DNA from 3 places in the Gordonibacter sp. RACS_AR68 genome. Region 3 is predicted to be linked to each of the others. Evidence: predicted binding sites of a transcription regulator. Region 3 holds the regulator's gene; each other region holds the start of a gene.
The links. The regulator LexA, encoded in region 3, represses DNA repair genes until DNA is damaged. The targets are predictions, from matches to a motif close to CNAACANNTGTTNG.
Positions count from the first base shown of each region.

Region 1: a site for LexA is predicted at 1,826-1,839, ahead of K9U15_RS08055 (DUF1848 domain-containing protein). Genes of this name have one in related genera too.
Region 2: a site for LexA is predicted at 2,580-2,593, ahead of uvrA (excinuclease ABC subunit UvrA). Genes of this name have one in related genera too.

Region 1 covers NZ_JAIPUP010000003.1:183,742-187,969, reverse strand. Annotated here, with positions in the region: gene K9U15_RS08060 (sodium-translocating pyrophosphatase) at 1-1,306, shown strand, start outside; gene K9U15_RS08055 (DUF1848 domain-containing protein) at 1,902-2,975, shown strand; gene K9U15_RS08050 (hypothetical protein) at 3,198-4,019, opposite strand.
Region 2 covers NZ_JAIPUP010000008.1:26,811-31,038, reverse strand. Annotated here, with positions in the region: gene K9U15_RS13585 (nitrous oxide-stimulated promoter family protein) at 1-165, shown strand, start outside; gene K9U15_RS13580 (PTS sugar transporter subunit IIC/EAL domain-containing protein) at 282-2,414, shown strand; gene uvrA (excinuclease ABC subunit UvrA) at 2,739-4,228, shown strand, end outside.
Region 3 covers NZ_JAIPUP010000003.1:3,974-8,201, reverse strand. Annotated here, with positions in the region: gene miaB (tRNA (N6-isopentenyl adenosine(37)-C2)-methylthiotransferase MiaB) at 1-230, shown strand, start outside; gene miaA (tRNA (adenosine(37)-N6)-dimethylallyltransferase MiaA) at 220-1,155, shown strand; gene hflX (GTPase HflX) at 1,347-2,666, shown strand; gene lexA (transcriptional repressor LexA) at 2,869-3,507, opposite strand.

The sequences.
Region 1 (4,228 bases), 180 kb from region 3:
GGTCATCATCGCCGGCTGCGGCATCATCACGTCCATCATCGGCCTGTTCGCCGTGCGTGCCAAGGAAGGCGCCGCGCTGCACAAGGCCTTGAACCGCGGCACCTACGTCGCGGCCGGCATCGAGATCGTCGTGATCTTCTGCCTGTTCTACGTGTGGAGCACGCAGTCCGTCGACGCGCAGCCGCTGTGGCTGTTCGGCTCGGTGCTGTGCGGCCTGGTGGCGGGCCTCGCCATCGGCAAGATCACCGAGTACTTCTGCTCCGACAAGTACAAGCCGGTGCATAAGATCGCCGACGCCGCCGACACGGGCGCGGCAACGGTCATCATCGAGGGCATCGGCACGGGCATGCTGTCCACCATCGCCCCCATCGTGCTGGTGGCGCTGGCCATCATCGGCGCGTACACGTTCGGCAACATGGCCTTCCCGCTCGCGTCGGCCGAGGGCGGCATCGCCGTAGGCCTGTTCGGCGTGGGCCTGGCCGCCACGGGCATGCTGTCCAACACCGCCATCACCATCGGCGTGGACGCCTACGGCCCCGTGGCCGACAACGCGGGCGGCATCGCCGAGATGGCGGGCCTGCCCGAGGAGGTGCGCGACCGCACCGATGCCCTCGACGCCGTGGGCAACACGACGGCCGCCATCGCGAAGGGCTTCGCCATCGCGTCCGCGGGCCTGTCGGCCATCTCGCTGTTCGTGTCCTACCAGGCCACGATGCACCATGCCATCCCGAACTTCGAGCTGACGCTCACCGATCCGCTCATCGTTGCCGGCATCTTCATCGGCGCCATGATGCCGTTCATGTTCGCGGCCCTCACCATGGGCGCGGTGTCGCGCGCGGCCCACGCGATGGTTGAGGAAGTTCGCCGCCAGTTCCGTGAGATCAAGGGCATCATGACCTACGAGGCCGAGCCCGAGTACGACAAGTGCGTGGCCATCTCCACCTCGTCCGCGCTGCGCGAGATGATGCTGCCGGGGTGCCTGGCCATCATCGTGCCGGTTGCCATCGGTTGCTTCAACCCGGCCATGCTCGGCGGCTTCCTGGCCGGCGCCGTGGCCACGGGCATGCTCATGGCCATCTTCATGTCCAACGCCGGCGGCGCGTGGGACAACGCGAAGAAGTACATCGAGCAGGGCCATCACGGCGGCAAGGGCTCCGAGGCCCACAAGGCCGCCGTCGTGGGCGACACCGTGGGCGACCCGTTCAAGGACACTTCGGGCCCGTCCATGAACATCCTCATCAACCTGATGACCATCGTGTCGCTGACGTTCGCGCCGCTGTTCATCATGATCCAGGGCCTGTTCTAGATCTTCCTGCGGAAAGAGACGCTCTTCTCGGGGACCTCGGCGCCAAGCCGGGGTCCCCGTTGTTTTCCGGGCGGGGGGGGGTGGCCGCCTCGTGGGCCGAAGGACCGCGCCCTGCCAGCCAGCCCGAAGGGACGCTACGGCTGCTTTAGTGGGGGCAAATGCTCCGACTTCCCCTTTGACGCATAGTCGACGATCGTGATCGTGCCGCATGCGCAAAGCACCTTGCTCATGTCTGCGGCGATTCAATATATGACTGAAAAAGTAATGGACAAAAAGGATCGGTAGTCTATAGATTTTGGACGGAAATCAAGCGGCAGTGAATGCGGCGTTTTCTAAACGCCTGGTAGCAGGCCCGGTGTTTTAACTATCTTTTATCCAGAATAACGACAACTGCCCCTTTTTGTCACGGCACCGTATGCCCCGCACGTTAGGCGGCTGCTTCGAGGACAACTGCACGCGAAGGTCGTCAGATTGTGCCAATCAGCCGATTGTGCGCCAAACAGGGTCAAACAGGGAATAAGAACAAATGTTTGCCCATTGCCGTATTCTATGGTATGTTCGGAGAGCACGCTGTTTCGCAGGAAGGAGGCTGCGCGTGATCGTCAGCGCATCGCGGCGCACGGACATACCCCGGTTCTTCATGGACTGGATGCTGAACCGTCTGGAGGAGGGGTACGCGCTCGTGCGCAACCCTATGAGCCGCACGCAGGTGAGCCGTGTGGCACTCGGCGCAGGGGCGGTGGACTGCCTGGCGTTCTGGACGAAGGACCCCGAGCCGCTGCTCGCGCAATCCGCTCGCCTGGAGCGTGCGGCGCCCGCCCCGTATTTCGTGCAGTTCACGCTCAACGCCTACGGCGCCGACGTGGAGGCGTGGCTGCCGCGCAAGGTGGAGCTCGTGGAGACGTTCCGCGAGCTGGCGCGCGTCCTGGGCCCCGAGCGCGTGGTGTGGCGCTACAGCCCCATCTTGCTCGGCGGCCCCGGCGGACGCTACACCGAGGAGCACCACCTGCGCTACTTCGAGACGTTCGCCCGCAAGCTGGAGGGTTTCACGCACGCGTGCCGGTTGAGCTTCCTGGACGTGTACCCCAAGATCGCGCCCCGCATGCAGGCGCTGGGCCTCTTCGGCGTGCCGGAGGGGCGGAAGGCCGCGCTCGCGCTGCGTCTGGCCGAGATAGGCGCCGCGCACGGCATGGAGGTGGGCGGCTGCGGCGATGCGGCCCTTGCGCAGGCTGGCCTGGCGGGAACCGGCTGCATCGATGCGGCGCTCGTCGCGCGCGTGGCCGGGGTGGATGCGCGGGCTGGCTCGCCGGCGGCGCCGGGGGCGTGTCGCTGCGCGCCGAGCGTGGACATTGGAACCTACGATACGTGCGCCAACGGCTGCGTGTACTGCTATGCGAACCCGGGCGCGCGGCGGGCGGGCGTCGAGCCGGGGCCGCCGAGCCCGGACGGCTATCCGGGGAAGGGCGCCGCGGGCTACGGCGAAGGTAGGGCAGGCGGATGTGCGGCGCCGCGCGGTCCACGGGCCGCACGGGCGGGGGACGGTGCGGCCTGGCGCCTCGCGCGCTACGATCCTGCCGCGCCGATGCTCTGCGACGCCCTGCGGCCGGGCGACGTCGTGACCGAGCGCGCCATGCCGCCGCTGCCGAAGGCCACGCTGCCGCTGTTCTGACCGACCGGGGACGGCGCCGTCGGCTGGACCGTCCGTGGGCGACGGGCGGGGAGGCGGGTGGGCGCTGCGGAGGGCGGCGCACGGGCGCCGGGGAGCCGGTGCCGGAAAGCAGAGTCCGCGTGACGGGCGTCGGCCGCAGGAGGCGGCGCAAGCGCCGAGCGCTTGTCGCACGCGACGTGCGCCGAAGCAGGAAACGGGAGCGCCCTTTGCTTCGGGTGCTTGCTAGCGCAGGTTGCTCACGTGCTGGCAAGCGTCGCCGTAGGGCACGTAGCGGTAGGAGGCCACGACCTCCTGGCCGTTCGCGGGATCGAGCGCCACGAAGTTGTCCAGCGTGAGCGCGTCGGGGTCTTGCGCGTCGCGGTAGCCGATGAGGCAGATCCAGTGCTCGCCGTACGGGCCGGACACGTGGGCGACCGTGGGGCGCCCGGCCGCGATCTCGTCGTAGGCCTCGCGCAAAAGCGCCCCATCGGAGCCGAGGGAGCGGAACGACGAGTTACCGCCGCCCCAGCCGGGCCAGGTGCAGCAGCCGCATCCGTAGAGGGCGTGGTCGTTGGCCTTCCCGGTGAGCACCGCGTCGCCGTAGGCGCAGGCGTAGCCCGGGCAGCACACGGCATGCCCGCCGGCGCTTTGGTTCCCGATGGCGGCTATGAGGGCCGGGTCGTACGCGAGCACCTTGTCGGTGCGCTGCGCGGCCGCGGCCGCCGCCCGCTCGGCCTGCTGCCGCTCGTAGACGGCCTGCGCTGTGACGAGTACCTGCAGGTCAGCTGTCGGGGATGCCGCCGTGTCGGCCGCGGGTGGGGCGGGCTCGTCTGCCGAGAGCGATGCGGCGAGGAACGACGAGGGGGAGGGAAGGGGAGAGGAAGAGGCTGCGCGAGCCAACGGCAGGCTCTCGTCGCCTGCCCCTGCGCGATCGAGGGCTGCCGCCGACGGGGCGACCGTCGTCGCCGGGGCCGCTTCTGCCCGGCCGGCAGGCAGGGAGAGCAAGAGCAGCAAGGCGAGCGCCGCTAGGTATGCGGGCGCTGCCGAAAGGGTGCGCGATGCCATGGTGCAGCATCCTTTCCACGGCTGTGTCGGGTTCGTTTCGAGGGTGTTTGCAGCCGTCGGCATCCGATGGTAACGAAACGGCAACGTTCGAGGCAGCGGGCCTGGTTGAAACCTGTCGAAGCATCACATCGCGCACACGCCTTCCCCACAGCTCCTGCAACGATTCTCCACGGTGCGCCGGGCGGCCCCGGATGCGCAGGGGCCGCGAG
Region 2 (4,228 bases), on a different contig from region 3:
GAGCGCTGCCGCAAGATGGAGGTCAAGACCTCCTGCGAGGAATGCGGCAACCACTGCTATGCCCCCGAGAAGCGCGACGAGATCCGTGCCGTCATGCGCTACGCCGGCCCGCGCATGCTGGGGAGGCACCCGGTGGCGGCCGTGCGGCACCTGCTGGGCCGCTGAACGTCCGCGTGCGCCGCGGATCTGTTTCTCGAACGTATCCGTTCACGCCGCCCGTTGTCTCCGTTCGGGGTACAATGGCTTCGACGAAACGGTGAGGACGGGACGGAAGGGCGGGCATGCTCGACAAGGTTGACGCGCTGTTCGCGCGCTTGGAGGACGTCATGGCGTTCCAGGCCATCCGCCAAGGGCTCATCCTCACCATCCCCGTTCTGCTGGTGGGGTCGTTCTGCCTCATCTTCCTCAACCTGCCGCTCGCGCCCTACCAGGACGCCCTCGCCGGCGCGCCGCGCGTCGAGGGCCTGCTCGACCTCGTGTACGACGGTACCATGGGCATCTTCTCGCTCTACGTGTCCGTGGCCGTGGCGCTGCGCTACGCCAACGCCTGCGCCGAGCGCTTCGGGGGCTTCTTCGTCCAGGGCGCGCCCTTCGCCGCGCTCGCGGCCTACCTCATGTCCGTGGGCTTCGGCACCGAGGGCTTCGATCCCATCGTGCTCAGCACGCGCTCGCTGTTCATCGCCATCGTGTGCGGGCTGGCCTCGTCGGTGCTGTACTGCCGGCTCGTGCGCCTGCGCCGCACCCGGCGGCTGTACGGCGACAGCCTGGACAACGTGTTCAACCAGGCCGTGTCGGGCCTCCTGCCCATCGCGGCCGTCATCGCGCTCTTCGGCGCGGCGAACGCCGCCGTGGCGGCGCTCTCGGGCTCGAGCTGCATCGAGCAGCTGTTCTTCGACAGCGTGAGCGCGCTCTTCCCCCTGGCCACGGCCACGTTGGGCAGCGGGCTTCTGTACCTTTTCCTGAACAACGTCATGTGGTTCTTCGGCATCCACGGCGGCAACATGCTCGACGGCGTGGCGCAGAGCGTGTTCGTGCCCGGCACGGCCGCCAACGCGGCGGCGCTCGCGGCGGGCGGCGAGCCCGTGCAGATCGTGACGAAGACGTTCCTGGACGTGTTCGCCTCTATCGGCGGGGCCGGCGCGCTGCTGTCGCTGCTCGCGGCCATCCTGCTGTTCGGCCGCCGCAGGAGCGCGCGGCGGCTCTCGGCGTTCGCGGCCGTGCCCATGTGCTTCAACATATCCGAGATCATGCTGTTCGGGCTGCCGGTGGTGTGGAACCCGGCGCTGTTCGTGCCGTTCATCGCGGTGCCCCTGGTGAACATGGTGGTGTCGTACGCAGCCATGGCGGCCGGGCTCGTGCCGCCCGTGGTGGTGGACGTGTCGTGGACCACGCCGCCTCTCGTGGGCGGCTGGGTGGCCACGGGCTCGCCCGCCGGCGCGGTGCTGCAGCTCGCGTGCATCGTGTTGGGCACGGTGCTCTACCTGCCGTTCCTACGCCGCTACGAGCGGTTGGCCGACGCCCACGCGCGGGTGCAGTACGATGCCCTGCTCTCGTCGTTCCAGGACGACGAGCGCGCCGGGCGCTCGGTCGAGCTCGTGACGGCCGCGGGCTCGCTGGGCGCGGTGGCCCGCTCGCTCGCCGAGGACGTGCGGGCCGCCGTGGACGCGGGGGCCTTCGAGCTGCGCTACCAGCCGCAGTTCGACGCTGACGGCCGCGCGGTTGGCGCGGAGGCCCTGCTTCGCATGGAGCACCCCGTGTACGGCTGGCTCTACCCGCCGCTCGTCATCGAGCTGGCACGCGAGGCCGGTGCGGGCGGCGAGCTCGAGCGCGCCGTGTTCGAGCGGGCGCTGGCCGACGCGCAGGCTGCGGAGGCGCTCGCGCATGCGGGCGAGCTCGATGCGGGTTTCAGCGTGAGCGTGAACGCCACGGCCACGATGCTGCAGGACGAGGCGGCCGTCGGCTTCGTCATCGACGCCTTCCGCGCCCGCGGGCTCGATGCCGGCCGCGTGGTGGTGGAGGCCACCGAGCGCGAGGCGCTGCTGTGGGACGCGGGCGCGCACGACCTGCTGCGCCGCGTTGCGGACGCGGGCATGCCGCTGGCCATCGATGACTTCTCCATGGGCCGCACCTCGTTTCAGTACCTCGAGACGAGCGTGTTCTCCGTGGTTAAGCTCGACGGGACCATTGCCAAGGGCGTCATGGAGAACGAGCGCTACGCCGAGATCGTCTCGTCCATCGCCGACCTCTCCGAGCACCTGGGCTTCACGGTTCTGGCCGAGTACGTGGAGACGGCCGAGCAGCGCGACGTGCTGAAGACGCTCGGCTGCTCCTACTTCCAAGGCTACCTCTACGCGCCCGCGCTGCCCTTCGACGAGATGGTGGAGCGCGCACGGCTGACGGGAACGCTCCGTTAGGGGGAGCTTCTCTTTCGGGGTAGATGATTCAGGATGATGCGTCATCCCGCGCCCTGCGTCACCCTCGCGGCTGAACTAGAGGGCAGTGCCGCTGCCCCCCCCCTCCCGGCACGCTGCAGCATTGGAAAGCGAACGAATTGTGCGCATCGTTTGAACGCTGGAACACGAACGTATGTTTTCGCTGGCTCTTTCCGCGCGCTGCGCTAGAATGAACGATTGCACGGAAATGATAGTTTCCCGGTAGCCTAATTTGCGACCCACGGCACGCGACGCCGGGGCACGGCTGCCGGCTGCGGATGCGCAAGAGAAAGAGCGATAAGCCACATGGGACAGAACGCCATCGTCATCAAGGGTGCCCGCGAGCACAACCTCAAGGACATCGACCTCATCATCCCGCGCGACGAGCTCGTGGTCATCACGGGTCTGTCAGGCAGCGGCAAGTCGAGCCTCGCGTTCGACACGATGTACGCCGAGGGCCAGCGCCGCTACGTGGAGAGCCTCTCCAGCTACGCGCGCATGTTCTTGGGGCAGATGAGCAAGCCGGAACTGGACAGCATCGACGGCCTGTCACCGGCCGTTTCAATCGACCAGAAGACCACGAGCAAGAACCCGCGTTCCACCGTGGGCACCACCACCGAAATATACGACTACCTGCGCCTGCTGTTCGCTCGCGTGGGCGTGCCTCACTGTCCCGAGTGCGGGCGCGTCATTCGCAAGCAGACCACCGACCAGGTGACCGACGAGATACTGGCGCTCGCTCCCGATGCGAAGGCCATCATCATGGCCCCGGTCGTCACCGGACGCAAGGGCGAGTTCGCGAAGCTGTTCGCCGACCTGCAGAAGGAGGGCTTCAGCCGCGTGCGCATCGACGGCGAGATCGTGAAGCTCGAGGCCGAGCCGCTCACGCTCAACAAGAAGATCAAGCACTTCATCGACGTGGTGGTGGACCGCGTGCAGCTGAAGGAGAGCGCCACGAGCCGCATTGCCGAGGCGGTGGAGCTGGCCACGAAGCTGGCCGACGGGCGCGTGCTCGTGCAGGTGCTGGGCGAGGACGGGCAACCGCTCGGCGAGGGCGGCGGCAAGTCGAGCGGCGCTACGGGTGGCCTCGGCGCCGGCGAGCATATCTTCTCGCTCGCGCTTGCCTGCCCCGAGCACGGCCATTCCATGGACGAGCTGCAGCCGCGCGACTTCTCGTTCAACGCCCCCTACGGTGCCTGCCCGGACTGCCTCGGCATCGGCAGCCGCGAGGAGGTGGATCCCTCTCTCGTGGTGCCCGACCCCTCGCTCACGCTGGCCGAGGGCGCCATCGCGCCGTTCAAGACGGGCAACTACTACCCGCAGGTGCTGCGCGCCGTGGCCAAGCACATGGGCACCGACGAAAACACGCCCTGGGAGGACATGCCGAAGAAGGCCACCGACGCGTTGCTCTACGGCCTGGGCGACGACAAGGTGCGCGTGGACTACGTGACCGTGGACGGGCGCGAGACGTACTGGTACATCGAGTGGGAAGGGGCGCTCGCCGCCGTGCAGCGCCGCTACCAGGAGGCCCAGTCCGACAACCAGCGCGAGAAGCTGTCGGAGTACTTCGCCATCGTGCCGTGCCAGACGTGCGGCGGCAAGCGCCTGAAGCCGGAGATCCTGGCCGTGACGGTGGGCGGCAAGTCCATCCACGATGTCACCGAGATGAGCGCGGCCGATTCGCTCGACTACTTCGAGGGCCTGGCCTTTCACGGCTCCGAAGAGCATATCGCCGGTCCCATCGTGAAGGAGATCAAGGCGCGCCTGCGCTTCCTGGTGGACGTGGGCTTGGACTA
Region 3 (4,228 bases):
GCACGGTCGACGTGCTGGTGGAGGGCGCTTCCAAGCGCGATGCGGGCCTGCTCGCGGGCAAGAGCCCGAAGAACCAGACCGTGCATGCGCCGCTGCCCGAAGGCGCCTCGATCGAGGAGCTGGCCGGTACCACGGTGCGCGTGCGCATCGACGAGGCGAAGACGTGGTACCTGGCAGGCGAGGTGGCGGGCGGTGCCGTGCCGCCCGCGGAGGCGGCGGATGGGCGCTGACCCCGTCGTCTGCATCGTCGGCCCCACAGCCTCGGGCAAGTCCGCCCTTGCGCAGGCCGTCGCCCTCGCGCTCGATGGCGAGGTGGTGAGCGCCGATTCCATGCAGGTGTACCGCGGCATGGACATCGGCACGGGCAAGCTCGCCCCCGACGAGCGGCTTGTGCCCCACCACGGCCTCGACCTCGCCGACCCCGGCGAGCCGTACTCGGCGGCCCTCTTCCAGGAATACGCCCGCGCCTGCTTCGAGGACATCGCCGCGCGCGGGAGGCGTGCCGTGCTGTGCGGCGGCACCGGCCTGTACGTGCGCGCGGCCATCGACGCCTACGAGTTCCCGAAGGGGGAGCAAACGGGCAATCCTGTGCGCGAGCATTACAACCGCCTTGCCGGCGAGCAAGGCGCCGGCGCCCTGTGGGAGCTGCTGCGCGAGCGCGATCCCGCGAGTGCCGCCATCGTGCCCGCCGCCGACGTCAAGCGCGTCGTGCGCGCCTTCGAGCTGTTGGAGGACGGCACAAGCCTGGCCGAGCAGCGCGCGAAGCTGGCGAGCATCCCACAGCTGGTACCGGCATGCTTCATAGGGCTGTCCGTGGATCCGACGGCGCTCAACGCGCGCATCGACGCGCGCGTCGACGCCATGTTCGACGCCGGGCTCGTGGACGAGGTGGCGCGTTTGCTGCAAAGCGGATTCCGGGACGGCATCACGGCTCCCCAGGCTATCGGGTACAAGGAGGTCGTCGCCGCCCTCGAGGGGGAGACGACGATGGAGGAAGCTGCGTCGTGCATCAAGACGGCCACGCACCGCTACGCGAAGCGGCAGCGCACTTGGTTCCGCAAGGACCGGCGCATCCGCTGGATAGATGCAACCGACCCTGACCCCGCGGCCCAGGCAGCCGAGGCGCTTTCCTTGGTGGGAGGCGTCGTTGCCTGAGCGTTTCCGCAGCAGGGCGAGCTTGTGGTATGATACGGTTCTGCAGGCCGACCCTGCCGAGCCTTCAAGATCGGAGCACCTATCATGCAGACAGCACACGCGTTTCTCTAGCGGTTGCGACCGCGCCCGACTGTCTCCGCACGCCGCCATCCGCGCCGGCGTGTCCCTTCTTGCTTCGAAAGGTTGGCTCCATGTCTGAATTTGAATCCGTAATCACGCGGGGCGCGATCCCCGTTTCCGAAGAGCGCCGCGAGAAGGCCGTGCTGGTGGGCGTCGACCGCCCCGGCGCCTCCTGGCCGCTGGCCTCGTCGCTTGCCGAGCTCGAGCGTCTCGTGGACACGGCGGGCGCCGACGTTGCGGCCGTCACCACGCAAAAGCTCGACGCGCCGAACCCGCGCACGTTCGTCGGCTCGGGCAAGGCCGAGGAGGTTGCCGAGCTGGCACGCGCCCACGCGGCCGATCTCGTGGTGTTCGACGACGAGCTCACGCCCTCGCAGCAGTCGAACCTCGAGAAGGTAGTCGGCAAGGAAGTGAAGGTCATCGACCGCACGGCGCTCATCCTCGACATCTTCGCGCTGCATGCCACCAGCAAGGAGGGCCGCCTGCAGGTGCGGCTCGCCCAGAACGAGTACCTGCTGCCGCGTTTGCGCGGCATGTGGGCCCACTTGGCCTCGAACCGCATGGGCGGCGGCGTGGGCTCGCGCTTCGGCGAGGGCGAGAGCCAGCTCGAGGTCGACCGTCGCATGGTGCGCAAGCGCATCACGTCCATCAAGCGCGAGCTCAAGCACCTGGCCGAGGTACGCGCCATCCAGCGCGAGAGCCGCTACGAGAGCGGCATGTTCAAAGTGGCGCTGGCCGGTTACACGAACGCCGGAAAGTCGAGCCTGCTCAACCGCTTGACGAACGCGGACGTGCTGGCCTACGACAAGCTGTTCGCCACGCTGGACTCCACTACGCGCAAGTTCGAGCTGCCCGAAGGGCGCGAGATCACCGTCACCGACACGGTCGGGTTCATCCAGAAGCTGCCGACCACGCTCATCGAGGCGTTCAAGTCCACGCTCGACGAGATCACGGGAGCCGATCTCGTGCTGCATGTGGTGGATGCGTCGTCGGACGAGTACGAGGCGCAGATCGCTGCGGTGGAGGACGTGCTCGGGCAGATCGAAGCTCAAGATTTGCTTCGCGTGCTCGTATTCAACAAATGCGACCTGCTCGACAAGGAACATTTCGATGCTCTCAAGGCGCGTCATCCACAGGCCCAATTCGTATCGGCGGCAACAGGGGAGGGCATAAGCGAGCTTGTCGGGCATATCGCCCGTGTCGCCTCGGCGCAGGACGAGCATCTCGCCATAGTGATTCCCTACAACCGGGGAGATCTCGTCTCCCTCGCGCACGAGCGTTGCCATATCCTGTCGGAAAAGCACGAGGAGGACGGTACGCACCTCGTCATGTTGGCTGCTCCGTCCTTTGCCGGCCTGTTTCGCCCCTACGTGGCGGAGAAGGACTGTTAGGCACGTCCCTTTCAGAAAGCTGCAAACTACTTGGTTAGAGTAACTCTAACCAAGTAGTTTGCGACCGGATGACGCGATCTCGGATCACCGGTCGGTCTCGGGACGAACGAGCGCCCCTCATCCCAAGGCCGGCGTTTCTCCTGCAGGGGCCGTAATCCAACAGGGCGTCTCGCTCCTTCGGCAGGGCCCCGCAAGGCGTCGCCTACAGGCGACGGAACACCGCCACTACCTTGCCCGCGATGGAGCAGTCGGTGGTGATGATGGGCTCCATCGTGGAGTTCTCCGGCTGCAGGCGGATATGGTCGGATTCCTTGTAGAAGCGCTTGACCGTCGCGCCGTCGTCGATGATGGCCACGACGATGTCGCCGTTGTTGGCGACGGGCTGTTCTTTCACCACCACGTAGTCGCCGTCGTTGATGCCCGCCTCGATCATCGATTCGCCCCGTACCGACAGCAGGAACGACGGTGCATCGCCCACGATGTCGGTGGGAAGCGAGATGGTGTCGGTGATGTTCTCCTCGGCGAGGATGGGGGAGCCGGCCGCCACATTGCCCACGAGCGGCACGTTCACCACCTTGTTGAAGCTGGGCTTGATGACGTTGGAAGTGCTCTCTGCATCGCCAAGCGGATAGGTGAGCGCGATGGAACGCGACTTGAGGGGATCGCGCTTGATGAGCCCCTTGTCCTCGAGTGCTTTGAGGTGCACGTGGACTGTCGAAGGGGAGGAAAGGCCCAAGCTTTGGCAGACCTCGCGCACCGTGGGACCGTAGCCCTTCTCGCGGATGCACTCCTCGATGCAGTCGAGCACCGCCTTCTGGCGTTTCGTCACTTTGTCGGACATGCCCCGTTCCTTTCCCTTGAACGAACAAATGTTTTAAATACGTATTGACATGAACTTTTGTTCGTTCTATTATATATGCGAACAAAGGTTCTACGCAAGGCCTAGGAGGCAGAAAGATGAAGAATTTCGAGATGCGGTGCCCCTTCGATGGCACGTCGGCCCTGCAGCCGGAGTTCAACCGTGTATCCGCAGCCGGGGCTATCATCGAGTTTCCAGGGAGCGGTTCCCAAGGTGCTTGCGCGCCGCTGCAGCATTCGCACGCGCGTCAGGTACCGTCTGCTGCGTGCCGTGCTCGCAGACTTGGCGCTACGGAGATGGCGCGGGTTCTTCGTCATGGCAGTGCGGCAGGTCGCGCTTACGGCCGTGTGAGGCCGTGGCAAGGCGCTCTTGCCGGATGCGTCTTCTCCGTTTTCGCCTTCCTCAGCATTTTCATCAGCTTCTAGCGACTTCGGAACGCCCATGGATACTGCATTTCTGTGACTGCGCGGCATCCTCGCCACCATGGCGCTGCCGTTCCATCGCCTTTCCACCCCGCAGGACCCTTCCTCCTTGCAGGTTCATGTGGTAGACTGCCTTTTGAACCGAAATCCCAGACAGGCTGCTGTGAATGCGGCCTTCGAGAAGGAGACAAGGAACATGAAGTTCTAACGAAAGCCTTCGGGCACCCGCCAGGTCATGCAAGCTCCGCACCGGGTGCGCTTTCGTTGCTGTTCCTTGATGT